Regions from separate parts of the Microbacterium sp. nov. GSS16 genome, predicted to be linked through region 2. Evidence: predicted binding sites of a transcription regulator. Region 2 holds the regulator's gene; the other holds the start of a gene.
What was found. Region 2 encodes HrcA, which represses chaperone genes, less so after heat shock. Its sites were predicted from a motif close to TTNGCACTCGNNNNNNNCGAGTGCNAA; they were not measured.

Region 1: a site for HrcA is predicted at 12,956-12,982, ahead of groL (chaperonin GroEL). Genes of this name have one in related genera too.

The regions. Positions count from the first base shown of each region.
Region 1 is NZ_CP116338.1:1,595,092-1,609,530, forward strand. It holds gene ispD (2-C-methyl-D-erythritol 4-phosphate cytidylyltransferase) at 1-1,052, shown strand, start outside; gene cysS (cysteine--tRNA ligase) at 1,104-2,510, shown strand; gene rlmB (23S rRNA (guanosine(2251)-2'-O)-methyltransferase RlmB) at 2,503-3,504, shown strand; gene PGB26_RS07590 (NAD(P)-dependent oxidoreductase) at 3,563-4,207, shown strand; gene PGB26_RS07595 (DUF4032 domain-containing protein) at 4,204-5,508, opposite strand; gene PGB26_RS07600 (ABC transporter ATP-binding protein) at 5,574-6,677, opposite strand; gene PGB26_RS07605 (DsbA family protein) at 6,910-7,869, shown strand; tRNA gene PGB26_RS07610 (tRNA-Thr) at 7,924-7,999, shown strand; gene PGB26_RS07615 (SOS response-associated peptidase family protein) at 8,047-8,700, opposite strand; gene PGB26_RS07620 (DMT family transporter) at 8,848-9,753, shown strand; partial or broken gene PGB26_RS07625 (nitroreductase family protein) at 9,950-10,492, opposite strand; gene msrB (peptide-methionine (R)-S-oxide reductase MsrB) at 10,489-10,893, opposite strand; gene PGB26_RS07635 (DUF2332 domain-containing protein) at 10,982-11,974, shown strand; gene PGB26_RS07640 (DUF3263 domain-containing protein) at 11,984-12,241, shown strand; gene PGB26_RS07645 (LytR C-terminal domain-containing protein) at 12,316-12,894, shown strand; gene groL (chaperonin GroEL) at 13,020-14,439, shown strand, end outside.
Region 2 is NZ_CP116338.1:2,044,827-2,059,265, forward strand. It holds gene holA (DNA polymerase III subunit delta) at 1-266, shown strand, start outside; gene rpsT (30S ribosomal protein S20) at 347-607, opposite strand; gene PGB26_RS09750 (alpha/beta fold hydrolase) at 774-1,496, opposite strand; gene PGB26_RS09755 (ABC transporter family substrate-binding protein) at 1,564-3,273, opposite strand; gene PGB26_RS09760 (ABC transporter ATP-binding protein) at 3,379-5,307, opposite strand; gene PGB26_RS09765 (ABC transporter permease) at 5,304-6,236, opposite strand; gene PGB26_RS09770 (ABC transporter permease) at 6,238-7,221, opposite strand; gene lepA (translation elongation factor 4) at 7,483-9,333, shown strand; gene PGB26_RS09780 (DUF1990 family protein) at 9,393-10,043, shown strand; gene hemW (radical SAM family heme chaperone HemW) at 10,094-11,341, shown strand; gene hrcA (heat-inducible transcriptional repressor HrcA) at 11,468-12,502, shown strand; gene dnaJ (molecular chaperone DnaJ) at 12,546-13,655, shown strand; gene PGB26_RS09800 (16S rRNA (uracil(1498)-N(3))-methyltransferase) at 13,688-14,416, shown strand.

The sequences.
Region 1 (14,439 bases), 450 kb from region 2:
ATGGCGTGTTCGCCGCCGCGCCCATGCAGGTCGTCGTGGTGGCGCCCCCCGGGCGGGAAGAGCAGGTGGACGCCGAGGTCACGGCGTCAGCAGGGGAACGCCGCCACCTGGCGAGCGTCGTGACCGGGGGGACCACCCGTCAGCAGTCGGTCGCTGCGGGTCTGGATGCCCTGCACGACGACGTGCGCATCGTGCTCGTGCACGACGCGGCGCGCGCTCTCACCCCGGCCTCGCAGATCGACGCGGTGGCGGATTCGGTGACCGATGCGGGCGTGATCCCCGCGCTCGCCGTCGTCGACACGCTCAAGAGGGTCGAAGGGGACGATATCGCCGGGCCGGTCGACCGCTCGGTCTTCGTGGCCGCGCAGACGCCCCAGGGATTCCCGCGAGCAGCCCTGCAGGACGCATACGCCGCGGCACAGGCCGCGGGCGATGATCACACCGACGATGCGGCGCTGTTCTCCGCCGCCGGGGGCGCCGTGCGTCGCATCCCCGGATCCGAACGCGCCTTCAAGATCACGACCCCCGACGATCTCGAGCGGGCGCAGCTGCTGCTCGGTGCACGTCCTGGCGGCTCATGCATGCCGCGTATCGGCGTCGGCACTGACGTGCACGCGTTCGGCGGAGAGGGCAGCCTGTGGCTGGCCGGGCTCGAATGGCCGGGTGAGCCTGCGCTGTCGGGCCATTCGGACGGTGACGCCGTGGCGCATGCGATGGTCGACGCCCTGCTCGGCGCCGCGGGGCTCGGCGACATCGGGCAGCACTTCGGCACCGCACACCCCGAGTACGCGGGAGCGCACGCAGATGTCTTCCTCGCGCGCACCGCTGCCATGCTCGCCGAGGCGGGCTTCGCCATCGGCAACGTGTCGGTGCAGTTCCAGGGCAACCGGCCGCGCTTCAGCGCACGCCGCGCCGAGGCCGAGGAGGTGCTCTCGACCGCGCTCGGCGGCGCCGTCGTCACGGTCTCGGCGACCACCACCGACGGTCTGGGGTTCCCCGGTCGCGGCGAGGGGATCGCCGTCACCGCGGTGGCGCTCATCCACCGGAGCTGACCGGAAGACCACGCCCAGGCAGTCCGTGCCCCGCCCCGGTAGTCTTGTGCAGTGACGATCCGCCTGTACGACACTCGCGCGCAGCAGCTGCGCGACTTCGCCCCGCTCGATGCCTCGAACGTGACGATGTACGTCTGCGGACCCACCGTGCAGTCCGGTCCGCACATCGGGCACGTGCGCGCCGCGCTGAGCTTCGACCTGCTGCGTCGCTGGCTTGCACGCCGCTACGGGCGGGTGACCTTCGTGCGCAACGTGACCGACATCGAAGACAAGGTGCTCGCCAACGCGACCGGGACCGAGCCGTGGTGGGCGCTCGCATACCGCATGGAGCAGGAGTTCTCGCAGGCGTACGCCGCTGTCGGCATCCTGGCACCGACCTACGAGCCGCGGGCGACCGGGTTCATCCCGCAGATGCACGACCTGATCGCGACCCTCATCGATCGCGGCCACGCCTATGCCGCCGCCGACGGCTCGGGCGACGTGTACTTCGACGTGCGCTCGTGGCCGGAATACGGCTCGCTCACGCATCAGTCGGTGGACGCGATGGAGGCGGCCGCGGACGCCGACCCTCGAGGCAAGCGGAACCCGCAGGACTTCGCGCTCTGGAAGGGCGCGAAGAGCGACGAGCAGCCGGATGCCGTATGGGATTCGCCGTGGGGCCCAGGCCGGCCCGGCTGGCACATCGAGTGCTCGGCGATGTCGAGGCGCTACCTCGGCGCGGAGTTCGACATCCATGGCGGGGGACTGGACCTGCGCTTCCCGCATCACGAGAACGAGCTCGCGCAGTCGACCGCCGCCGGCGACGCGTTCGCGCGGTACTGGGTGCACAACGGCCTCGTCACCGTGGGCGGGCAGAAGATGTCGAAGTCACTGGGCAACTTCACCCTCGCCGCCGACGTGCTCGCAGTTCATCACCCGCTCGTGGTGCGCTACGCACTCGCCGCCGCGCACTATCGTTCGAGCCTGGATCTGACCGAGTCGTCGTTCGCCGAAGCCGAGGCCGCCCTCGGGCGAATCCGATCGTTCCTCGAGCGCGCCGCGCGCCTTCCCGCCGAGTTCTCGTCGGCGGCGGATCTGCCGGCCGCGTTCGCGGCTGCGATGGACGACGACCTCGGCGTCCCGCAGGCGCTCGCGGTGCTGCACGAGACGGTGCGGGCAGGGAACAGCATGCTCGACGCCGGGCGCAGCGGCGACGCGCAGCTCGCGGCGCTGCAGGTGCGCGACATGGCGGGCATCCTCGGGATCGACCCGCTCGCGCCGGAGTGGCGCGGCGACGTGACCGGCGCGGACGAGGCATCCGCCCTCGACGCGCTCGTGCAGACGATGATCACGCAGCGCGCGCAGGCGCGCGCAGACAAGGACTGGGCCGCGGCCGATCGAATCCGAGACGCGATCGGCGCGGCAGGAATCACTCTGGAGGACACTCCGGACGGAACGCATTGGAGTATCGATGGCTAAGCCTGGCCGCCCCGGAGCGGGCAACAGCAAGAAGAAGGGTGCTTCCAAGGGCACCGGCGGCCTCGGCCGCAAGGCGCTCGAGGGTCGCGGCCCCACGCCGAAGGCCGAGGACCGCAGCTGGCACGTCGCCGGCAAGCGCAAGGCGGCACAGGAGCGGTTCGCAGCGGCCGGCGGCAAGGGGCGCGTCGGTCAGAAGCCGCAGGGTCGCGACATGAACCGTCAGGCCCGCAGCAAGGCATCCGACGACACCGAGACCGTCACCGGGCGCAACTCGGTGCTCGAGGCGCTGCGCACCAAGATCCCCGCGACGACCTTCTACATCGCACAGCGCGTCGAAATGGACGACCGCGTCAAGGAGATGCTCGCGATCGCGCGGCACCGGGAGATCCCCGTGCTCGAGGTGACCCGTCAGGAGCTCGACCGCATGGCCGGCTTCGACGGCGTGCACCAGGGCGTCGCGCTGAAGGTGCCGCCGTACGAGTACGCGCACCCGCAGGACCTGCTCGAGCAGGTGATCGACCGTGGCGAGACACCTCTGTTCGTCGCCCTCGACGGCATCACAGACCCGCGCAACCTCGGCGCCATCATCCGATCGACGGCAGCCTTCGGCGGGCACGGCATCATTCTGCCGCAGCGCCGCTCGGCGAGCGTGAACTCCGCCGCGTGGAAGACCAGCGCAGGCGCCGCGGCCCGCCTGCCCGTCGCGCTCGCGGCCAACCTGACCACGCTGCTGAAGGAGTTCAAGAAGCAGGGCGTGTTCGTGCTCGGCCTCGACGGCGGGGGAGACGTGACGCTGCCTGCACTCGAGCTGGCCGACCGTCCCGTCGTCATCGTCGTCGGATCCGAGGGCAAGGGCCTCTCGCGCCTGGTCACCGAGACGTGCGACCAGATCGTGTCTATCCCGATCTCGTCGGCCACCGAATCCCTGAACGCCGGCATCGCGGCATCCGTCGCGCTCTACCAGGTTTCGACCGTCCGCGCCGCCGCGGAATAAGGGCGCGGTTGCGCGACTTGTATCCAGTGAGCCCGTACGCGCATCGGAAGGAGCACGGATGTCACGCATCGTCGTCATCGGAGGAACCGGCTACGCCGGATCGCACATCACCCGCGAGGCGGTGAGCCGAGGGCACGAGGTGACGGTGATCGCCCGTCGCACGCCCGAGACGCCCATCGGCGGTGCGCGGTACGTGCAGGGCTCGGTGCTCGACCTCGATGGCCTCGGCGGCGTCTTCGACGGCGCCGACGTGGTCATCTCCGCGCTCTCCCCTCGTGGCGACATGGAGAACGAGGTCATCGGCGCGCTGCGCGGCCTGACCGCGAAGCTCGCCGGAACCTCGACCCGTCTGGGCGTGGTCGGTGGCGCAGGTGGCAGCCTTGTCGCCCTGGGTGGGCCGCGGCTCTTCGACCAGGGCTTCCCCGAGGAGTACAGGCATGAGGCGCAGGTCGGCATCGACTCGCTCGAGCTGCTTCAGGATGCCGACGGCCTCGAATGGTTCTTCATCCACCCGGCCGAGGTGTTCGGGCCCTGGGCCGAGGGCGAGCGCACCGGCCGGTACCACGACGGCGGCGATGTGCTGGTTCGCGATGCCGACGGGAACTCCACCATCTCCGGCGCGGACTTCGCGATCGCCGTCATCGACGAGATCGAGCAGCCGAAGCACCGCAACGGTCGCTTCACCGTCGGCTACCGCGGCTAGACGAGGTCGCGCCAGTCGATCGCGGCGGTGTCGTCCGACACCTCGACCGATCCGGTGACCACGGGGAGGCTCATCGTCTCGGTGGGCGGCCCCATGATGGTCGCCTCGTCGCGACGGTGCCGAAGCACGTCGTTGATGTAACTCGTCAGCACCTCGGCGAGCGGCACCGACCGTGACTGCGCCTGCGAGAGGTACCAGCGGTGCTCGAGCACCTGGTGGTACACCTCGGCGGGCTCGAGCTTGGCGCGCAGGTCGTACGGGATGGCGCGCACGACCGGCTCGAACACGCGGGTCAGCCATTCGTGCGCGTACATCTCCTCTTCGGTCCATGCCTTGGTCGAGCGCACGCGGAACTCGTCGAGGTCGTTGAGCAGCCGGCGCGCCTGATTCTCCTCCACGTCGAGACCGGTGAGGCGGATCAGCCGTCGCTGATGGTGCCCGGCGTCGACCACCTTCGGCTGGATGCGCACGGTCGTGCCGTCCGGGGTGGTCTCCATCGACATCTCGTCGATGTCGAAGCCGAGCGCATTGAGCTTCTCGACGCGCTCGGTGATGCGCCAGGTCTCCCCGGTCGAGAACGTCTCCTCGTCGGTGAGCGCCGCCCACAGCGACCGATACGACGAGACGATGCCGTCGGCGATCTCGAGAGCATCCACACCGCGCTCCAGACGGCCGCCGGCGGCGAGGTCCATGATCTCTCCGGCGATGTTCGTGCGCGCGAGGTCGAGGTCGTATGCGCGCTGACCGTCGGTCAGTCCCTCCTCGTGCAGTTCACCTGTCTCGGCATCCACCAGATATGCGGCGAACGCGCCGGCGTCGCGCCGGAACAGGGTGTTCGACAGCGACACATCGCCCCAGTAGAACCCGACGTTGTGCAGTCGCACGAGCAGCAGGGCGAGGGCGTCGACCAGACGAGTCGCCGTGTCGGGGCGCAGCACCCGTGTGAACAGCGCGCGATAGGGCATCGAGAAGCGCAGATGCGAAGTCACCAGCGCTGCCGGCAGCGCTTTGCCTTCGGCGTCCGTGCGTCCGGCGATCACCGCGACCCGGCTGACGCAGGGCACGTCCAGGCGGCCCAGGTTTCCGAGCATCTCGTACTCGCGCTGGGCCATCTCGGCCGTGGTCTCCTTGACCGCGACCACCCGCCCCGACAGGTCGGCGAAGCGCACGAGGTGGCGCGACAGGCCCTTCGGCAGCGACACGATGTGCTCCGACGGCCACTTGCCGAGCGGGGTCGACCAGGGCAGGCTCAGCAGACCCGGGTCGATGGAGCTGGCGGTGATGCGCAGAGACTCCTGCATTTCTCCTCCGGAAACACCGCGGCGCGGGAGACCATGAGGTCCGCCCGCGCCGAGTGTTCGATTCGTCAGGCCGAGACGACCGGCTTGTCGTTGAGGCGCTCGCCCGACTCGAGGTCGAAGGCGTGCACGTGTCCGGGGTTGGCGGCCAGGGTGACCGTCTCGCCGGCGTTGGGGTGGCTGCGGCCGTCGACGCGGGCGACGATGTCGGTGCGCTTGCCGTTGATGTCGGTGTGACCGTAGAGGTAGCCGTCGGCGCCGAGCTCCTCCACCAGGTCGACGACGACCGCGAGGCCCTTGCCGTCGGCGGGGCCGACCGTGATGTCCTCCGGGCGCACGCCCACGGTGACCTGGCTGCCGCTGGCGCGACCGACCGTGTCGCGGTCGAGGGGGACGATCTCGCTGCCGAAGCGCACGCCGCCGTCGGCGAGGTCTGCCGAGAACAGGTTCATCGCCGGCGAGCCGATGAAGCCGGCCACGAAGACGTTGTTGGGCCGCTCGTACAGATCGCGCGGGGTGCCGACCTGCTGAAGGATGCCGTCCTTGAGCACCGCGATGCGGTCGCCCATCGTCAGCGCCTCGGTCTGGTCGTGGGTGACGTAGACGGTGGTGACGCCGAGGCGGCGCTGCAGCGAGGCGATCTGCGTGCGGGTCTGCACGCGCAGCTTGGCGTCGAGGTTCGACAGCGGCTCGTCCATGAGGAAGACCTGGGGCTGACGCACGATGGCGCGGCCCATGGCGACGCGCTGGCGCTGACCGCCCGAGAGGGCCTTCGGCTTGCGGTTGAGGTACTCCTCGAGGTCGAGCAGCTTGGCGGCCTCGAGCACGCGGCTCGCGCGCTCCTCCTTGCCGACGCCGGCGATCTTGAGCGCGAAGCCCATGTTCTCGGCGACCGTCATGTGCGGGTAGAGCGCGTAGTTCTGGAAGACCATCGCGATATCGCGGTCCTTCGGCGGCACGTCGGTGACGTCGCGGTCGCCGATGAGGATGCGGCCGCTGTTGACCTCTTCGAGGCCGGCCAGCATGCGCAGCGAGGTGGACTTTCCGCAGCCGGACGGGCCGACGAGAACAAGGAACTCGCCATCGGCGATCTCGATGTTCAGCTTGTCGACAGCCGGACGCGTGCCGCCGGGGTACAGGCGGGTGGCGTCGTCGAACGTAACGGTGGCCATGGTTTCTCCTTCACCGGCAGGTACGTGCCGGACGATCCTTCGTGATGGAAGCGGCGGGCCCCGCCCGCCGTGACCCGCCATCGGGTCGGGATCAGTATGGCACGACCGGGCGCGTCTGGGTATTTCCCAGACTGCCTCGTTAGCATCGAACCCGGCGCCGCGCTCTCTGCGGCCGCGGGATCACCCGGTCCCACCCGATGCCTCAGGGCCCATCCGATCTTCAAGAGGAACGATGTCGAGCGACGAAACGCCGAACGTCCCCGCCGCTCGCCATTCGCGTGAAGCGGTGCGGGAGAAGGCACAGTTGGTGCACGCCCAGCAGTCCCGGGCGCGGCTGGTGCGACGGCTCGTCATCGGTCTCGTCGCCATCCTCGCCGTCGGCTCGATCGGCGCTGCCGTGGCCTACGCGGTGGGCTCGTCGATCTCGAAGCCGCAGCTCAGCCCGAGCGGCATGTCGGGCGATGGCGTCACGGTGAACCAGGTCACCGCCGCCCCGTCGGCGACGGCGGCCACCCCCGCGCCCTCGGAGGGTGCCGCCGAGGCGGGCGAGGGTGCGACCCCGACACCGGAGCCTTCGGCCTCGACGAGTGCGAAGCCCACTGAGATCCACATCTACGTCGACTACCTCTCGGCAGGAGCGGCGGAGTTCGAGCGCGCCAACGCGCGCCAGCTCGCCGGCTGGATCTCCGAGGGGGCCGTGACCGTGACGTATCACCCTGTCGCGCTGCTCACCGCCAGCTCCAACGGCACGAAGTACTCGCTGCGCGCCGCTGCCGCCGCCGCGTGCGTCGCCACGTACGCGCAGAACAGCTTCTACGACTACAACCACGAGCTGCTGGCCGGGCAGCCCCAACCCGACAGCGACGGGCGCAGCGACGCCGAGCTCGCCGACCTCGCGGTCGCCGTCGGGGTGTCGGATGCCAAGAAGGTGCGCTCGTGCATCGAGAAGCAGGACTTCGTGGCGTGGGCCAAGGACGCCACGGACCGCGCGCTCGAGGGTCCGCTGCCGGGTACTGACGGTCTCAAGCTGAACAACGAGGCGCTGATCCTCGTCGGCGGCAAGTCGTACGTCGGCGCCCTGAACGACCCCGCGGAGTTCTCGCAGTTCGTGCTCACCATCGCGAGCGACGAGTACTTCGGCGCGACGAAGCCCACACCGTCGCCCACGCCCTCGTCGACGCCCGCATCCTGACCGGGCGGTCGGTGCGAGTGATCCGATGTCCGTCGCTATGCTGGATGACGGTCCGCCGACTTGGCGCAATTGGTAGCGCACCGTACTTGTAATACGGGGGTTACGGGTTCGAGTCCCGTAGTCGGCTCCACAGACGAGGCACGTGCTCCCGAGAAGGGCGCGTGCCTCGTTCATCTGTCAGAAGAGGGTCTGAGCGCCCTTGTCGTCGTCGCGCGGCACCGCGGCGACCCGCTCGTCGAGGCCGGCGGCGGCGAGCAGCGCCTCGTCGATGAGCTCACGGCCGGGATCGCCGTGCAGCCAGTCGTGCGCGAACGGGGTGGGGATCAGCACGGGCATGCGGTCGTGGATGTTCGCCAGGTGCGGGGGAGCGGGGCGCATCACGATCGAGTAGCAGGTGACCCACTCGCCGTCGGGAGTGCGGCCGCGCTGGGTGACCGCGGCCATGCCGAACAGCACCCCTCCCCCGAGGCCGAACTCGTGCCACACGCGATCGGGCTTCTGCATCTCGTACCAGCCTGTCGCTGGCACCAGGCCGCGCGTGCGCAGCGCGCCAGGGCGGTCCTGCAGGCGCTCTGATCGGGTGTTGATCGACGGGAACTTCGCCGGCTGACCGTCGACGAGGAAACCCCACCAGGCGGGTTTGAGCGCGGCGGCATCGCCGTCTGCCGTCACCAGCGGGTTCAGGTTTCGCAGGTTCTTCCCGGTCGGACGCAGGGTCTCACCCGCATTGCGCTCAGCCCACGAGCGCAACCCGTCGAGCACGGCGTCGTCGGCCTCGGCCAGCAGCTCGGCGTCGGTGAAGCGGGGATCCAGTCCGTAGCTCGCGCACATGCCGACAGGCTATCCGCGGGTGCCGACATGGTGGTGACGACTTGGTGAAGCCCCCGACGCACGGTGGATGCCCGGCGCCGGCGCGGGGCGGAGCGCTGCGCAGGTAACCTGGAGCGAGTGACCTCCCCTCGCCCTCTGCCCGCCTGGATCGCCCTGGGTGGCGCTGTGTCGATCGGGGCGATGACGGCCGTGCAGGCCCGGATCAACGGCGTCCTCGGAGTCCGCATCGACGACGGGATCGTCGCCGGTCTGATCTCGTTCGCCGTCGGGCTCGTGCTCCTGGTCGTCGTGGTCCTCGCCCTGCCCTCCGGTCGGGCAGGTCTCGGGCGGCTGCTCACGGGCATCCGCTCCCGCACCATCCCGTTCTGGATGCTTCTCGGCGGCACCTGCGGCGCCCTCACGGTCACCACGCAGGGGCTCGTCGCCGGCGTCCTCGGGGTGTCGCTGTTCACCGTCGGCGTGGTCGCGGGCCAGACGCTGCACGGCCTGCTGCTGGACCGCATGGGCGTCGGACCTTCCGGCATCGTCGCCGTCACTCCGGGGCGGGTGATCGGCGGTGCCCTCGCCCTCGCCGCCGTCGGCATCTCGCTGGGCGGCGACGTGCTCGCGACCGCGCCCCTGTGGCTGCTGCTGCTTCCGTTCGCGGCCGGCGCAGGCATCGCGTGGCAGGCGGCGGCGAACGGTCGCCTCGCGCGCCGGGTCGCATCGCCGCTCACGGCGACCCTGATGAGCTTCATCGCCGGCACCGTCGTGCTGCTCGCGGGCACCGCGGTCAGCGTCGCGACCAGAGGGATGCCCGGCGCACTTCCGGCCGAGCCCTGGCTGTACCTGGGCGGCCTCCTCGGCTTCGCCTACATCCTGCTCGGAGCCTGGCTCGTGCCCTACACGGGTGTGCTGCTGCTCGGCCTCGGAAGCGTGCTCGGGCAGCTCGTGACGTCGGTGACGATCGATCTCATCTGGCCAGTCGACAGCGGTCCTGCCCTGTGGCAGCTCGCCGCGATGATCTTCGTCGCGGCGGCCTCGGTGATCGTCGCCCTGCCGCGGCAGCGCTGACTCAGCGCTTCTCGCGCTTCTTCTTCTCGCGCTTCTTCTTCTCGCGCTTCTTCGAGGACTCGTCCTTCTTGAGCGTCTTGTCCTTCTTCGAGGTCTTGTCCTTCTTCGAGGTCTTGTCCTTCTTCGAGGTCTTGTCCTTCTTCGAGGTCTTGTCCTTCTTCGACGCCTCGCCACGCCGACCCAGTTCCTCGGCGGTCGCCGACGCTGCGGGCATCGCGGTAAGCAGCGCATCGGCAGCCACCGGCTTGCGTCGGCCGGCGTCCTTGCCCTCGGGCTTCCCGCCGACGTAGAGCCAGCCCAGCAGCTCCTCGTCGTCGCGCAGGCCGTGCGCCTCGGCGACGGCCGTCGCGCGGGTGAGCCCGCCGGTGCGCCAGATGACGCCCCAGCCCGCCTCATCGAGCAGCAGGCTCAGGGTGTGCGCGACGCCGGAGACGACCGCCTCCTGCTCCCAGCGCGGCACCTTGTCGCTCCTGCGGTAGCAGGCGACGATGGCGATCAGCAGCGGGGCGCGCAGCGGTTTGGTCGAGGGTGCGTCGTCCCCGGCTGCCGCAGCCAGCGCGGCTCCCAGCGTCAGACGGTCGTCGCCGCGCAGCTCGATCAGTCGCCACGGTCGCAGCGCCGAGTGATCCGCGACGCGCCCGGCCGCCTCCACCAGCGGCAGCAGCTGCTCGCGCGTCGGCGCGTCGTCGGTCACGCGCGACCAGGATGCTCGGCGCCGGACGGCGTCGAGCGCACTCACGACTCGTCGGGCGTGAACGACAGCGCCACCGAGTTCATGCAGTAGCGGTCGCCGGTCGGGGTGCCGAAGCCGTCGGGGAAGACGTGGCCGAGGTGCGAGCCGCACGCCGCGCAGCGCACCTCCGTGCGGACCATGCCGAGCGAGGTGTCCTCGATGAGCTCGACGGCCTCGGGGCGCACCGACTCGTAGAAGCTCGGCCAGCCGCATCCCGAATCGAACTTCGTGCCGCTGCGGAAGAGCTCCGCACCGCACGCGCCGCAGGTGTAAAGCCCGGCGCGCTCCTCATCGAGCAGCTCGCCCGTCCAGGGGCGCTCCGTCGCCGCGGTGCGCAGCACCGCGTACTGGTCGGCGCCCAGCTCGGCGCGCCACTCTGCATCCGTCTTGTTCACGCTGTAACCCATGCATCCATTCTCTCGCCTCCACGCCCCGCTCGGGTCGCTCGAGGGGCGTCCGCATCGTGCCCGACCCGCCGGCTGGGACAATGGCGGGATGACGGATGGTGTCGCCGAGCGCTACGAACGCTTCGCGCTCGACGAGGCGCCAGGGCGCAGCGAGGTGTACACCGAGTGGGCGACGGGTGTCGCGACGGATGCCGGCGTGCAGGCCGTGCTCGAGCGGCTCATGCCGCAGCACCGGCAGCCCCCGCTGGTGTTCGCGGTGTCCCGCCTGCTCGGCGCGCCGGTGGCCGGATACCGGTCGTGGCGGCAGTTCGTGATCGACCATGCCGATGATCTCGTCACGGAATGCGCGCGGCGCGGGGTGCAGATCAACGAACCCCTCCGCCTGGCGGCGCTGCTGCCCGCGCTGAGCCTGGTCGAGGGTCCGATCGCCCTGCTCGAGCTCGGAGCCGCCGCGGGTCTGTGCCTGTACCCCGACCGCTACTCGTTCCGCATCGACGGCGACGACGGCATCCTGCGGCGACGCATCGATCCCGACGACGGGCCCTCGACGGTGCTGCTGACCAGTGCGGTCACGGGCGAGCTGCCCGAGCTGCGCGTGCCGGAGGTGATCTGGCGCGCCGGTGTCGATCTCGATCCGATCGACGTGCGGGTGCCAGCCGACCGGGCCTGGCTCGAGTCGCTCATCTGGCCCGGCGAGCACGAGCGCGCCGAGCGGATCGCCGCCGCGATCACGGTCGCCTCCGCCGACCCGCCGCTGCTGCGCGCCGGAGACGCCATCGAGCAGCTGGAGGGCATGGCCGCGGCCGCCCCGGACGGGGCGACCCTCGTCGTCACCACCCCCGGCATGCTCGTCTACCTGCCCCGACCGAGACGCGCCGAGCTCATCGACCGCATCCGCGCTTTGGACGCGCGCTGGATCACGATCGACCCGCCGGCGCTGCACGACGCCTGGCGCCCGCGCATCGATCCGAGCGCGTTCCGCGGCTTCGCGGTCGCTGTCGACGGCCGGGTCGTGGCGGATGCCGACCCGCTCGGGCGCTGGTGGGAGTGGCGCGCGGGGATCGGGCCGGATGCCGCGTAGCCTGGGCGCATGCTCGGTGAACTCTCCGATCGCGATCGCGCGATCCTGACGCTCGAGGCGGCCTGGCCGCGTCACGGCGGCATGAAGGAGGAGACCATCCGTGCGCAGCTGGGGATGAGTCCGGCCCGCTACTACCAGCTGCTCGGCCGCCTGATCGAGACGGAGGCGGCGCTCGAGTTCGATCCGCTGCTGGTGCGCCGTCTGCGCCGCCTGCGCGACAGCAGGGCGGTGCAGCGCACCGCCCGCATGCGCGGATTCGTGGGCTGAGCGCGCCTCACCGCGAGCATCCGCCCGGCTCCGCTCCGTGCGGACTCACGGCGGCCGCCCGCTAGCATCGAGGGGTGCAGAAGCTCTCCCGTGATCGATTCGACGACGTTCCGCACGCCACGGGCCGCGTCGGTGCGCACCGCGCCGAGCAGCCCGGGATGAACGGTCTCGTCGTGCTGCTGTGGTCGGCGGCGGTGGCTCTCGTGCTCATCGTCGGCGGGATCTTCGTGTCGCTGGTCATGATGGATCGCATCTCGCTGTTCGGTGGGGAGGAGCCCGGCCCGGTGCCGACGCAGCCCGGCGTCGTGGCGCAGATCGATACGTCGTATCGCGTGCTGATCCTCAATGCGACGACCGAGAAGGGGCGCGTCGCCGAGGTGCGTGAGAAGCTGCTGGCCGATGGATGGTCGACCGACGACGTGTTCGGCAGCGACGGCGCGTCGCAGGAGTTCTCGAAGACGACGGTGTTCTACGTCGCGGATGCCGACGAGGGCGCCGCCCTCGGGCTCGCCGACGTCCTCGGGGGCGTCGACGTGCAGCAGAGCGATTTCTACGCCGCGATGAACGACTCCGACAGGCCGCAGCTGACGGTCGTGATCGGCGTCGACAAGGCGACGTCGTCCGCCCCGGCCAGCGAGGCACCGGCCCCCTGACGGCCCGCGGTCCTTCCGGACGCGCGGCTTGCACTCCCATGGGTCGAGTGCCAGACTGTTATTAGCACTCGAACACTCGGAGTGCTAATACCCCATCGCCTACGTCCGGGAGGGACGAAAGACTCATGGCAAAGATCATCGCTTTCGATGAGGAGGCCCGTCGTGGCCTCGAGCGCGGCCTGAACATCCTGGCCGACGCCGTCAAGGTGACCCTCGGCCCGCGCGGTCGCAACGTCGTGCTCGAGAAGAAGTGGGGCGCCCCCACGATCACGAACGACGGTGTGTCGATCGCCAAGGAGATCGAGCTCGACGACCCGTACGAGAAGATCGGTGCGGAGCTCGTCAAGGAGGTCGCCAAGAAGACCGACGACGTCGCCGGTGACGGAACCACCACTGCGACCGTCCTCGCTCAGGCGCTGGTCCGCGAAGGCCTGCGCAACGTCGCAGCCGGCGCCGACCCCATCTCGCTCAAGCGCGGCATCGAGAAGGCCGTCGCGGCCATCACCGAGGACCTGCTGAACAGCGCCAAGGAGATCGAGTCCAAGGAGCAGATCGCCGCCACCGCATCGATCTCGGCCGCCGACCCCGCCATCGGCGAGCTCATCGCCGAGGCCATCGACAAGGTCGGCAAGGAGGGCGTCGTCACCGTCGAGGAGTCGCAGACCTTCGGCACCGAGCTCGAGCTCACCGAGGGCATGCGCTTCGACAAGGGCTACCTGAACCCCTACTTCGTCACGGACCCGGAGCGCCAGGAGGCTGTCTTCGAGGACCCGTACATCCTCATCGCCAACCAGAAGATCGGCAACATCAAGGACCTGCTGCCGGTCGTCGACAAGGTGATCCAGGACGGCAAGGAGCTGGTCATCATCGCCGAGGACGTCGAGGGCGAGGCTCTCGCGACGCTCGTGCTCAACAAGATCCGCGGCATCTTCAAGTCGGTCGCCGTCAAGGCTCCCGGCTTCGGTGACCGTCGCAAGGCGCAGCTGCAGGACATCGCGATCCTGACCGGCGGCCAGGTCATCACCGAAGAGGTCGGCCTCAAGCTCGAGAACACCACGCTCGACCTGCTCGGCCGTGCACGCAAGGTCATCGTCACCAAGGACGAGACCACGATCGTCGAGGGTGCGGGCGAGCAGTCCGCCATCGAGGGTCGCGTCACTCAGATCCGTCGTGAGATCGAGAACACCGACAGCGACTACGACCGTGAGAAGCTGCAGGAGCGCCTCGCGAAGCTGGCCGGCGGCGTCGCCGTCATCAAGGCGGGGGCTGCGACCGAGGTCGAGCTCAAGGAGCGCAAGCACCGCATCGAAGACGCCGTCCGCAACGCGAAGGCAGCCGTCGAGGAGGGCATCGTCGCCGGTGGTGGCGTCGCGCTGCTGCAGTCGGCCAAGGTGCTCGACACCCTCGACCTCGAGGGCGACGAGGCGACCGGTGCGAACATCGTCCGCGTCGCGACCGGCGCTCCGCTGAAGCAGATCGCGATCAACGCCGGCCTCGAGCCGGGCGTCGTGTCGCACAAGGTCTCCGAGCTCCCCGCCGGCCACG
Region 2 (14,439 bases):
CTTTCGCCATGAAGCTGCGCACCATGGCGCGCGTTGCCGGCCGCCGTGAGCCCAGCCGTCAGCTCGCGCAGCAGCTGGGGATGAAGGACTGGCAGGTCGATCGCGCGCGCAAAGACCTCGCCGGGTGGAACGAGCGCTCCCTCGGCATGGCGATCCAAGCGGCGGCCCGCGCCGACGCCGAGGTGAAGGGCGCCGCACGCGACCCGATCTTCGCGCTCGAGCGCATGGTCACGGTCGTCGCCACGCGCGACGCGTTCGCGTCCTGACACAGCAGAAGGCCCGCCCCGCGAACGGGACGGGCCTTCGAAGCATCCGGGCCTATTCGGGCCCTGAGCCTGTCAAGAGCTCAGAGAGCGGCGACCTTCTTGGCGATGGCCGACTTGCGGTTCTTCGCCTGGTTCTTGTGCACGACGCCCTTGCTGACGGCCTTGTCGAGCTTCACCGACGCGAGCTTGAGGGCGCCCTCTGCGGCCTCCTTGTCGCCGGAGGCGATGGCCTCGCGGGTCTTGCGAACCAGCGTCTTCAGCTCGCTCTTGACGGCGCGGTTGCGCTCCTGAGCCTTCAGGTTGGTCTTGTTGCGCTTGATCTGCGACTTGATGTTTGCCACGTGCGGACACCTTCTGTCTGGATGGGATTCGGAGTGCTGCCGACGGTAGAGGGACGCCGCACAGCGGTCGTGAGGGACGAACCCACACGCAAGCCAAGAACCAACACTACCAGCAGCGAAGGGCAGATGCTGAACGGGTCGGTGCCGCGCCTGATCGACAGCGTCCTCAGCTCCCGGCATTCAGCGTGGCCAACGCGAGTCGCAGCACCGCGTTGAATACCGACGGGCGCATCGCCGTGACCAGGTGCGTGGCGCGGGGCACGACGATCAGCTCGGCGTGCGGGGCGAGACGCTGGAAGAGCGCTTCGTTCACCCGCAGCTGGTCGAACTGCCCGTTCACGAACCACAGCGGCTCCCGGATGCGCGCGAGCGCGGTCTCGAGATCGAGCGTCGCGAGGCTGCTCAAGGCGGCATCCTGGGCGTCGAACGCGTATCCGCCGGCCGCGAAGTCGCCGCGCGTGTCGACAGGCAGGGTCGCTGCGAGCACCCGATCGGTGAGCCACTGACCCCGGCCCGGCAGCGAGTTCATCGCACCGGCCAGCACCCGGTACGCCCGCAGCGCCGTGCCGCGTGGGAGCGCGGTGCACGACACCGCGACGGTGCCCGCGAGCGGCGGCGGGTCCTCTCCGCCGGCATAGGCGAGCGAGAGCAGTCCGCCCATCGAATGCCCGACGAGCAGCACGGGCCCGTGCTCGGCCGCCGCCCGTACGGCGGCGTCGATCGTGTGCAGCGCCTCGTGCAGGGTGAAGTCCTCCTGCATCCGCGTGCCGTGCGCGGGAAGGTCGACCGCCGTCGCCGGGATGCCGTTCTCGGCGAGCCAGGAGAGCTGCGAGCGCCACATCGTGGCCGACGTGCGGATGCCGTGCACGAGGACGACCTGGACGCTCACCCTCTCAGCATATGAAGAAAGCGGGGCCGGTGGATGAACCACCGGCCCCGCTCAGATCGTGCTGTGCTTACTTCTCCCAGCCGACGTTCTCAACCGGCTGCACGCCGAAGAGGTCCAGACCCACGTAGGGCTCCGGGGTCAGGTTGGCGAGGCCCGTCTTGGCCGCCGAGATGGACGGTCCGTTGTACAGCGGGATGAGGCCCCAGTCCTGGAAGATCTCGGCCTCGAGCTTCATGGCCGCAGCCGTCTGCTTCTCGGGGTCGTTGATCGACTCGACCTCTTCGTGGATGCGCTCATCCATCTCAGGCGTCTGCACGCCAGAGAGGTTCAGGCCCATGTCCTGGCAGTACAGCTGGCAGAACCATGCCGCGCCGAACGGGTCGGACGAGGTGAAGCGCAGGCTGAAGATGTCCCAGTTCTTGGTGTTGTAGTCCTCGGCGAACTTGTTCGACGGGCGGACGTCCACCTTGACCTCGATGCCGATGGCCTTCTCCTGAGCCTGGATCGACTGCGCGAGGGCCTTCTGCGTCGGGTCGTCGTTGTGGATCGGGTAGGTGACCGAGAGCTTGACGCCGTCCTTCTCGCGGATGCCGTCCGAGCCCTCCTTCCAGCCCGCCTCGTCGAGGAGCTTCTTGGCGCCCTCGACGTCGAACTTGTAGCCGGCTTCCTCGAGCGCGTTGGTGTAGCCCGGCTGGAACGAGAAGAGGGTCAGCGAACCGGCCGGCTCCTCCTCGTATCCGAGGCCGTTCCAGGCGATCTTCTTCTGCTGGTTGATGTCGATGGCCTTGAAGAACGCCTCGCGCACCTTGACGTCTGCGAACTGCGGCTTCTCGGCGTCGACCTCGAGCAGCGTGTTGGCCGTCTGCTGCGCGCGGTAGATCTCGATGTCCTTCATGTCCTTGACCTGCGCGAGGCGGTCCTTGGTGCCCACGCCGACCATGTCGATCTCGCCGTTCTTGAACGCGTTGATCGAGGCCTGCGAGTCCATGCCCTTGAAGGTGACCTCGTCCAGCAGCGGCTTGTCGCCCCACCACTTCTCGTTCGGCTTGAACGAGATGAAGTCCTTGTTCGCGTCGAACTCGTCGACGGTGTAGGGACCGGCGCCCCACTCGGCGTGCGGGTCGTCGATCATCGCCGTGTTGAAGGTGTCGGGGTCGGCCAGCGACGGGTGGATGATGCCCGTGAGGAACGGCATCTGCGGCCACGCGAACTCGCCCTTGAAGGTGACGATCGCGGTCTTGGGCGTGTCGCCCTGCTCGACCTTCTCGATCTCCTTGTAGCCGTCGGTGGCGTTCGGGACGAAGCCCTCCTCGGTCGAGCGGCTGGCCTTCCAGGTCGCGTCGATCGCGGTCCAGTCCATCGGCGTGCCGTCGTTCCAGGTCGCCTCGTCGGTGAACGTGAAGGTGATCTGGGTCTTGCCGTCGACCGTGTCGATCTTCCACTCGTCGAGGTAGGCGTCGTGCTTGTACGGGGTGCCGTCCGGCTTCTGCAGCAGGATCTGGGGCATGTACCACGCGGCGACGCGGGCGGTGTCAGCGCTGCCGTCGCCGTGGAAGGCGTTCAGCTGCTCGGGGATCTCGTTGATCGGGAAGTTGACCGTGCCGCCCTCCTTGAGGTTCTCGCGCGGCTGCGGGTTGTAGTCCGCGGCCGAGGTCTCGGCTGCGCTGCCGTTGTCGCCGCTGCCACCGTTGTCGCCGGTGTCAGAGGCGCACCCGGTGAGGACGAGTGCGAAAGCGCCGGTGAGTGCCAGCGCTCCCATCAGCTTCTGCTGCTTCATGGTGCTCCTTTCGCCTTGCGGCGTGTCATATGGGGAGAATAGTTCGCGCTTTCCGACCCCGGCGGGCGCGACAGTGAATCGTGACTAACCGTTATCGGACGGTGATCAGACCGTGGCCGGACGTGTCGACATGGTCTCCGGATCGAACACGACCCTCTGGCGGGTGCGCTCGATGTCGGGGTCGGGCACGGGGATCGCCGACAGCAGCGCCTGCGTGTAGGGGTGCTGGGGGTTGTCGAAGACCTCGTCGACGTCGCCGTGCTCGACGAACTCGCCGAGGTACATGACCGCGACCCGATCCGCGATGTGGCGGATGACGGAGAGGTCGTGGGCGACGAACAGGTACGACAGTCCCAGCTTGACCTTGAGCTCGTCGAGCAGGTTGATCACGCCGGCCTGGATCGATACGTCGAGCGCCGAGACCGGCTCGTCGAGCACGATGATCTTCGGATTGGTCGACAGCGCCCGAGCGATGCCGATGCGCTGGCGCTGGCCGCCCGAGAACGCGCCGGGGAAGCGGTCGCGGTGCGCGGGGTTCAGCCCCACCAGGTCCATCAGCTCGTGCACCCGGCTGTTGACCTCGTCCTTATCCATTCCGATGGCGCGCATGGGCTCGGCGATGATGTCGGTGACCGTCATGCGCGGGTCGAGCGCGCCCATCGGGTCCTGGAAGACGATCTGGATGTCGCGGCGCAGCCGGCGCTCGAGCTTGCGATCGTGCAGCTCGTTCACACTTGTGCCGGCGATGATGATGTCGCCGTCGGCCTGCTTCTCGAAGTCCATGATCTGCAGCAGGGTCGTGGTCTTGCCCGAACCGGACTCGCCGACGATGGCCATGGTCTCGCCCTCGCGCACATCGAAGCTCACGCCCTTGACCGCGTGCACCTCGCCCACCTTGCGCTTGAGGAACGCGCCCTTGGTCAGCGGGAACGTCTTGACCATGTTGCGCACCTCGAGCGTCACCGGACGCTGCTCGCGGGGCGTGCGGGTGAGGTCGCTCTCGGGGATCGGGGCGACCGGGTACACCGGCAGCCCGCCGATGCGCGCGTCGTCGTCGATCTCGTCGGCACGGATGCACGCCGCCAGGTGCGACTGGCCGCCGCCGGTGACGACCGGCAGCAGCGCAGGCTCGCCCTGCACGCACGCCGGGAGCGCGATCGGGCAGCGCGCGGCGAACGGGCACGCGTCGGGCAGGTCGATCAGCAGCGGCGGGTTGCCCTTGATGGGTGTCAGCGGCTCCTTCTCGACCTTGTCGACGCGGGGGATCGCGCCGAGCAGGCCGATCGAGTACGGCATCCGGGTGCGGTGGAACAACTCGTGCGCCGGGGCGTGCTCGACGGGCTTGCCCGCGTACATCACCATGACGTCATCGGCGGTGCGCGCCACCACGCCCATGTCGTGAGTGATCATGATCACCGCGGCGCCGGTCTCGTCCTGTGCCTTCTCGATGAGGTCGAGGATCTGCGCCTGGATGGTCACGTCGAGGGCCGTCGTCGGCTCGTCGCAGATGATCAGGCGCGGGTTGTTCGCCATCGCGATGGCGATGACCACGCGCTGGCGCATCCCGCCGGAGAACTCGTGCGGGAACGACTTCATCCGCTTCTCGGGCTCGGGGATGCCGACCAGGCGCAGCAGCTCGAGCGAGCGCTCCCATGCCTGGGCGCGCGACAGGCTGCGATGCACCGTGAGCGCCTCGATCAGCTGATCGCCGATCGTGAACACCGGCGTGAGCGAGGTGAGCGGGTCCTGGAAGACCATCGCCATGCCGTTGCCGCGGATCACCGACATCTCCTTGTCGGTCTTGCCGAGCAGCTCCTCGCCCTCGAACTGGATGGAGCCGGTGACTCGCGCGTTCTCGTCGAGCAGCCCCATGATGGCCAGCGAGGTGACCGACTTGCCCGAGCCGGACTCGCCGACGATGCCGAGCGTCTTGCCTGCCTCAAGGTCGAACGAGACCCCGCGCACGGCGTCGACGCGGCCGGCCTCCGAGGCGAAACTGACCTTGAGGTCACGGACGGAGAGTACGTTGCTCATGCACGGCCTCCCGCCGCAGAGGTGGGGTCGAGGGCATCGCGAAGTCCGTCGGCGACGAGCGCCATAGACACGGTCAGCAGGGTGAGGGCGAGGGCCGGGAAGTAGAACAGCCACGGTGCGCTGGTGACGCTGGCCGCTCCCTCGCCGATGAGCGAGCCGAGCGAGACGTCGGGGATCTTCACACCGAAGCCGATGAACGACAGGCCGGTCTCGGTCATGACCGCGGCGACCACGCCCAGGGTGAAGTTGATCACCAGCAGCGAGCCGACGTTCGGCAGCAGGTGCCGCAGCACCACGCGCATGCCGGGCACGCCCATGTAGCGCGCCGCGTGCACGTACTCGCGCTCGCGCAGCGAGAGCGCCATGGTCCAGATCACGCGGGCGGGGAAGAACCAGCCTGTGAAGATCAGAGCGAGCGAGATGACCCGCCAGTCGCCGCCGGCGTCGTTCGAGACGAGGGCGAGGATGAGGAAGGTCGGCACCACCATGAAGAAGTGGATGACCAGCAGGGTGACCCGCTCCACCATGCCACCGAAGTAGGCTGCCGCGGTGCCGACGATCGCCGAGATCACCGTCACACCGATGGAGACGACGAGGGCGATCATCAGCGAGCGCTGCAGACCCACGAAGGTCTGCATGAACGTGTCGTTGCCCGAGGCGTTCGTGCCGAACCAGTGGTCGGACGAGGGGCCGGTGGAAAGGTTCAGGAAGTCCATCTCGTTGACCTCCCAGCGCGCGAACAGCGGCACGATGACGGAGGCCAGGGCCAGCAGGACGAAGATCACGATGCCGAACACGGCCGGCTTGTTGCGCATGAAGCGGCGCGTGTACAGCGTCCATTTCGACAGCTGCTTGCTGGGGATCCGCTCGGCGGTGGTGTCGGGGCCGACCGGCGGCTGGACCCCGGAGTCGATCATCTGGTTCGTCATGTCAGCTCACCCTCACTCGCGGGTCGAGGACCACGACGGCGATGTCGGCGAGCACGGCGCCGATCGCGGTCAGCACGGCACCGAAGGCTGCCACGGCGACCACGCCGTGCACATCGTTGCCGTTGATCGTGGTCAGGAAGTAGCGCCCCATGCCCTGCCAGGCGAAGATCGTCTCGGTCAGGATGGCGCCGGTGAAGATCGCCGGGATCGAGAACGCGACCTGCGTGGCCACGGGGATCAGCGATGTGCGCAGGGCGTGGCGCCGGATGGCCTGGGACTTGGTGAGCCCCTTGGCGCGTGCCGTGCGGACGTAGTCGGCGCTGATGTTGTCGAGCAGCAGCGAGCGCTGCAGGAAGTGCGTGCCCGCGTACCCGGTCACGACGAGCGCGATGGTCGGCAGGATCAGATGCTGCAGTGCGTCGACGAGCACCGGGAAGAAGCCGGTGACCCCCTGACTCGAGGAGCCCGTGACGTAGAAGACGCGGGTGCCCACCCAGTTGTTGAAGTTGATCGCGAGGATGACCACGGCGAGTGCGGCGACGATGATGTTGATGTTCATCGTGATGATCGACACGGCCTGCCAGATGCGATCGCCGAGCTTGTACTGGTGGGATGCCGTGTACACGCCGATCCAGATGCCCAGGACGGTCATGATGATGGTCGCGCCGAGCACCAGCTCGGCGCTGACCCACATGCGGTAGCCGATCTCGTTGTTCACCGAGCCGCCGGTGGGGCTCAGGCCCCAGTCCCAACGGAGCAGGATGCCCGTGAGCCAGGTCCACCACCTCTCGATCAGCGGAGTGCTCTCGCTGAGATTTCGCGGTCCGAGCAGATTCTCGATCTGCTCAGGACTCAAGGGCGGTTTGCGGCCGACGTAGTTGCTTCGCGGATCGAGGAATGACCAGGCAAGGAAGTAGGTGACATTCGTCGCGACCACGATCATGAGCAGCCAGCCGAGTGTCCGGCGCACGAGATACTTGATCAAGGTGTGGGGTCTTTCTCTTCTACAGCCGTGCACGGGATCTCCGACGCGACGCTGAGTCGGGATGACGTCATGGGTCATTCCACTTCCAGCCTACGCCGACACCCGCGGGGAGGCTGTGACGGAGTCGTATAGCCGATGGGATCCAGTCTCGCCGGATCGCCTCGGGCAACTTCGCGAGACTATCACCGGTGCAGCGGAATGGGGATTGCGCCGGGCTGAACGTAGACTTGTCTGAACCCTCTCGGACGCCCCAAGGACCACATGTCACCCCGCGCTCTCACCCCGCTGTCACCGGCAGCGACGCCCGCCACGCAGATCCGCAACTTCTGCATCATCGCCCACATCGATCACGGCAAGTCGACCCTGGCCGATCGGATGCTGCAGGTCACCGGCTCGGTGGCGGAGCGCGACATGCGCGCTCAGTACCTCGACCGCATGGACATCGAGCGCGAGCGCGGCATCACCATCAAGAGCCAGGCCGTGCGGATGCCCTGGTCGGCCGGCGGCGAGACCTTCGCCCTGAACATGATCGACACGCCCGGTCACGTGGACTTCACCTACGAGGTCTCCCGCTCGCTGGCGGCGTGCGAGGGCGCCATCCTGCTGGTCGACGCGGCGCAGGGCATCGAGGCGCAGACCCTCGCGAACCTGTACCTGGCGCTCGAGAACGACCTGCACATCATCCCCGTGCTGAACAAGATCGATCTTCCTGCGGCCGATCCCGAGAAGTTCGCCAAGGAGCTCGCCGATCTCATCGGCGGCAGGCCCGAGGACGTGCTGCGCGTGTCGGGCAAGACCGGCGTCGGTGTCGAGGAGCTGCTCGACCGCATCGTGCAGGACATCCCGGCCCCGGTCGGCGACCCGGATGCCCCGGCGCGGGCCATGATCTTCGACTCGGTGTACGACTCGTACCGCGGCGTCGTGACCTATGTGCGCATGGTCGACGGCAAGCTGAACCCGCGTGAGCGGATCCAGATGATGTCGACCAAGGCGATGCACGACCTGCTCGAGATCGGTGTGTCGAGCCCAGAGCCGATCCCGTCCAAGGGGCTCGGTGTCGGAGAGGTGGGCTACCTCATCACCGGCGTGAAGGACGTGCGCCAGTCGAAGGTGGGCGACACCGTCACCACCGCTCGGGGCGCCGCCACCGAGGCGCTCGCCGGCTACACCGACCCGAAGCCGATGGTGTTCTCGGGCATCTATCCGATCGACGGCAGCGACTACGCCGAGCTGCGCGAGGCGCTCGACAAGCTCAAGCTGTCGGACGCGTCGCTGCAGTACGAGCCCGAGACATCGGTCGCGCTCGGCTTCGGCTTCCGCTGCGGATTCCTCGGACTGCTGCACCTCGAGATCATCACCGAGCGGCTGTCGCGTGAGTTCGGTCTCGACCTCATCACCACCGCGCCGAGCGTGATCTACGAGGTCGTCACCGACACGGGAGAGAAGGTCACCGTCACCAACCCGAGCGAGTACCCCGATGGGCGCGTCGCCACCGTGTCCGAGCCCATGGTGAAGACCGCGATCCTGCTGCCCAAGGACTACGTCGGAACGGTCATGGAGCTCTGCCAGTCGCGGCGCGGTGCGTTGCTGGGCATGGAGTACTTCTCGGAGGAGCGGGTCGAGCTGCGCTACCGCATGCCGCTCGGCGAGATCGTGTTCGACTTCTTCGACCAGCTGAAGTCCAAGACGCAGGGCTACGCAAGCCTCGACTACGAGCCCGACGGGCAGCAGGAGGGAGACCTCGTCAAGGTGGACGTACTGCTGCAGGGCGACAAGGTCGACGCGTTCAGCGCGATCGTGCACCGCGACAAGGCGTACGCCTACGGCACGCTGATGACCGAGCGCCTGCGCAAGCTCATCCCACGGCAGAACTTCGAGGTGCCCATCCAGGCCGCCATCGGCGCGCGCATCATCGCTCGCGAGACGATCCGCGCCCTCCGCAAGGACGTGCTCGCCAAGTGCTACGGCGGTGACATCAGCCGCAAGCGCAAGCTGCTCGAGAAGCAGAAGGAGGGCAAGAAGCGCATGAAGATGGTCGGCCGTGTCGAGGTGCCACAGGAGGCGTTCATCGCCGCCCTGTCCGGCGATGTCGAGACCAAGGACAAGAAGTAGGCCGTTCGGGCGCGGTGTCGTTCGGAGACTGTTCAGACAGGTCGCTTAGGCTGGAGATCATGCGTCGGGGGACTTTCCGTGAAGGCACGGTCGACTATGCCGCGGTGGGGGCGACCCACGCACCGGACCTGATGCAGTATCCGCCCGAACGCAGTATTCCCGCGGAGGCATCGTGGCGTCTCGGCAGCGGTGAGGACCGCTTCCGCACCGCCGGCGAATCGCTTCTGTCGTGGACCGCGCAGCGCGCGGCCGGCCTCGAGCTGCGCGATGTGCGCCCGGCCGCGGGTTCGGCGTACACGGGCGTCAGCTTCGACGCCGAGGGCGCGCCCATCGCGCCGAACCGCACCCAGGTCGAGCAGCGCTTCGCCACCGACGGCACGCCTTTCGTCGCGCCGGGCACGACCCTCAAGCTGCACGGCCGCGTCAAGGGGATGAGAGCGGATGCCGAGCTGCGGGTGATCTCGGTGACCGAGGAGCGGCGCCGCATCGGCTTCGTGCTCGGCACGGTCGGCGGCTCGGTGGTGAGCGGCGAGGAGTCGTTCGACATCGACTGGCGCGAGGACACCGACGAGGTGTGGTTCACCGTGCGGGCGTTCGACGCTCCCGTCGCCCTGCTGTACCGCCTTCCCGGGATGGTGCGGCGTCGTCGTCGCGAGCTGTTCGCCCTCTACCTGCGCGCGATCTCGCCGCTGTACGCCACCCCGATCTGATGGTGCGCGCTCGCTGATGGCACAGGCATCCTGATGGCCCGGACGCTCTGATGGCCGGCCCTCTTCCGCTGGGCGACCCGGCGCCGGCCGACGGCCGCCTGCCCGACGACCTCACCGTCGACCGTGCGGTGCCCTTCTCGGCCTACCTGCACGTGCCGTTCTGTCGGGTTCGCTGCGGGTACTGCGACTTCAACACCTACACCGCGACCGAGCTGCGCGGAGCGAAGCAGGACGAGTACGCCGACACGCTCATCCGAGAGATCGCGCTGGCGAGCGCGGTGCTGGGCGAAGCCGACGGCATCCGCCCGCTCGACACCGTCTTCTTCGGCGGAGGCACGCCGACCCTGCTGCCCGCCGGCGATCTGGCGCGGATGCTCACGGCGGCGACCTCGGCGTTCGGCATCCGCGACGGCGCCGAGGTGACGGTCGAGGCCAACCCCGACACCGTCACGCCCGAGGTGGTGCGGACGCTGCTGGATGCCGGGGTCACCCGCCTCTCGATCGGAATGCAGTCGGCCGTGCCGCACGTGCTGGCGGCACTCGACCGCACGCATCGGCCCGAGAACGTGCGCACGGCCGTCGACGCGGCACGCGATGCCGGGCTCGACGTGAGCGTCGACCTGATCTACGGCGCCCCCGGCGAGTCGCTGGCGGACTGGGAGAGGTCCCTCGACGCGGCTCTCGCCCTCGAGCCCGACCACATCTCGGCGTACGCGCTGATCATCGAGGACGGCACCAAGCTCGCCAGGCAGATCAGGCGGGGCGAGGTGCCGGCGCCCGACGACGACCTGCAGGCCGACATGTACGAGGTCGCCGACGAGCGTCTCGGTGCGGCGGGATACGAATGGTACGAGGTCAGCAACTGGGCGCGTCCTCCGACGGACGCGGGAACCCCCGAGGGGAGGGACCACCGGTCGCGGCACAACATGGCGTACTGGCGCGGCGCGGACTGGTGGGGCTTCGGGCCCGGCGCGCACAGCCATGTCGCCGGTCTGCGGTGGTGGAATGTCAAGCATCCGGCGGCGTACGCGCAGCGTCTCGCCGTCGGCGAGTCGCCCGCCGCAGGCCGCGAGCGGCCCGACCTCGAGGCGCGCACCCTCGAGCGGGTGCTGCTGCAGAGTCGCCTCGCGGAGGGCCTGCCGATCGACGACATCGCCGAAGGCCGCCGCGATCGGGTCGCCGAGCTGATCTCGGACGGACTGGTCGATGCCGCCGCGGCTCTGCGGCAGCGTCGCGTGCGCCTGACCCTGCGGGGCCGGCTGCTCGCGGATGCCGTCGTGCGCGCGCTCACCGATTAGCGCGACCCGCACAGCCGACGCGGCCCCCTACGGCCAGTGCGACCCGCACAGCCGGCGCGAGCCTGAGGGGGAGCCCGAGCGGGTAGGATTGGCACTCGGAACGTTCGAGTGCCAGCGGGAGGGATGATGGTCACACAGCGAGGCCTTGAGGTCCTCCGTGCGATCGTGCAGGACTACGTCGCCACGCACGAACCGGTCGGCAGCAGATCGATCGTCGAACGCCATGCGTTCGGCGTCTCGGCCGCGACGATCCGAAACGACATGGCCCAGCTGGAAGATGAAGAGCTGATCACCGCTCCGCACACCTCCTCGGGGCGGGTGCCGACCGACAAGGGATACCGGGTCTTCGTCAACCACCTCGCCCAGGTGCGCCCGCTGTCGGCGCCGCAGCGCACCGCGATCGAGTCGTTCCTCGCCGCGCCCAGCGACCTCGACGATCTGATGGCCCGCACGGTGCGGGTGCTCACCCAGCTCACCGGCCAGGTCGCTCTCGCCCAGTACCCGTCGTTCGCGCGCGCGAGCATCACCCACGTCGAACTCGTCGCCTTGGCACCCAACCGCGTGCTGGTGGTACTGGTCACCGACGCGGGCGGGGTGTCGCAGCGGATCTCGCCGCTGCCGATCGACATCGACGACGCAGACCTCGCAGTGCTGCGCGCCCAGCTCGCGGCGCTCATCACCGGCCGTGCGGTCGGTGAGGCGTCCGAGCGCATCGCATCGGCGCGCGAACCGCAGACCGGCTCGCGCCTCGCGCCGGCGCTGTCGTCGCTGGCGGCGGTGATCGCCGAGGAGCTGGCCGAATTCCGTCAGGAGCGGCTGGTGATGGCGGGGGCTGCCACGCTCGCGCGGCGCGAGCAGGACTTCCGCGGCAGCATCCATCCTCTGCTCGAGGCGATTGAGGAGCAGGTGACCCTGCTGCGGCTGATGAGCGAGATGGTGACCGACGAGCACGGCCTCGCCACGAGCATCGGCACCGAGAACGCCCCGTTCGGACTCGGTGAGGCGTCGATCGTGGCGAGCAACTACGCCGCGCCAGGCAGCACGGCGCGCGTCGGCGTGATGGGACCGACCCGCATGGACTACCCGAGCAACCTCGCCGCAGCACGGGCCGTCGCCCGCTATCTGTCGCGGATGCTCGAAGAAGACGAGGCCGCCCGCTGATCCGGGCGACCGAATACACGAACGCACACGAAGAAAGGTGACCGTGGCGGATCACTACGAGGTCCTCGGGGTGTCGAAGGACGCCTCCCAGGACGAGATCAAGAAGGCCTATCGCAAGCTCGCCAGGCAGCTGCACCCGGACGTGAATCCGGGGGAGGACGCGGCTGAGCGGTTCAAGCTCGTCACGCACGCCTACGACGTGCTCAGCGACGAGGACTCCCGGCGCCGCTATGACATGGGCGGCGACCAGAACGGCGGATTCGGCGGCGGGTTCGGCGGATTCGGCGACATCTTCGAGACGTTCTTCGGCTCCGCGGGCGGCGCCCGTTCTGCGCGTCCGCGGTCGCGTCGCGAACGGGGTCAGGATGCGCTCGTGCGCATCAACCTCGAGCTCGGCGACGTCGTGTTCGGCGTGCACCGGGACATCGAGGTCGACACCGCGGTGCTGTGCGAGACCTGCCACGGCAGCTGCTGCCAGCCCGGCACGTCTCCGGTCACCTGCGACGTCTGCGGCGGCAGCGGCCACGTGCAGCGTCAGGTGCGCAGCCTGCTCGGCAACGTCGTGACCACCCAGCCGTGCGGCACCTGCGAGGGCTACGGCACTGTCATCCCCAACCCCTGCGGGTCGTGCGCCGGTCAGGGCCGCGTGCGCTCGCGGCGCACCGTCGCCCTCGACATCCCGGCCGGCGTCGAGACCGGTCTGCGCCTGCAGCTGCCCGGCTCGGGCGAGGTCGGTCGCGCGGGAGGCCCGAACGGCGACCTGTACGTCGAGGTCGCCGTTGCGCCGCATCCGGTCTTCAGCCGGGACGGCGACGATCTGCTCGCCACGCTCGAGGTGTCGATGGCGGATGCCATCCTCGGCACCACCACGACCATCGAGGGCCTCGACGGCACGGTCGATCTGGAGCTGCGGGCCGGCGTCCAGTCGGGTGACGTGCTCACGATCGACGGCCGGGGCATCACCCCGTTGCGCGGATCTCAGCGCGGCGACCTGCGCGTGGGCGTGCAGGTTCTCACGCCGACGCGGCTCGACGGGGCGCAGCGCAAGCTCATCGAGGACTTCGCCAAGAAGACGAAGGCTCCGGAGCCCAAGCTCGCCCAGTTCCAGCAGGGGTTGTTCTCGAAGCTGCGCGACCGCTTCCGCAGCCACTGACCGACTTCCGCACCACAGCCGATCGGAGCCCCATGGCCCTGCACTTCGTCGTACCCGACTGCACCGACGCCACCATCGGAGAACTCGTCCGGCTCACCGGATCAGAGGCGAAGCACGCCTCGGTGGTGCGCCGGGTGCGCGTCGGCGAGACGGTGACGATCGGCGACGGCAGGGGTGTCTGGCTCGAGGGCGCGGCGGAAGACGTCACCGCATCTCAGGTGAGTGTGCGAATCACCGGCCGCCGCGTGCAGGACGGACCCGAGACGCGCATCGTGCTCGCGCAGGCGCTCGCGAAGGGCGACCGAGACGAGCTGGCCGTGCAGGCCGCATGCGAGCTCGGCGTCGACGAGATCGTGCCGTGGCAGGCAGCACGCAGCATCTCACGCTGGGAGGGCCCGAAGGCGGCGAAGGGTCGGGAGCGCTGGGCGACGATCGTCCGCGAGGCGGCCAAGCAGGCGCACCGGGCCTGGGTCCCCGAGGTGACCGCCGTGCAGTCCACCGCGCAGCTGGCCGAGCGGGCGGCGGATGCCAGGCTGCTCGTGCTCGACCCGTGGACGCAGACGCCGCTCACCAGCATCCGTCCCGACGGTCGTGACCTCGTGCTCGTGGTCGGGCCGGAGGGTGGCATCGCGCCCGACGAGCTGGAGCGGCTCGAGGCGGCGGGCGCCGAGCGCGTCCGCCTCGGCGACACGGTGCTGCGCACCTCGACTGCAGGCCCCGCGGCGATCGCGGTACTCTCGGCCAACCTGGGCCGCTGGTGACCCTTCACTTCGTCTCGCCGGCG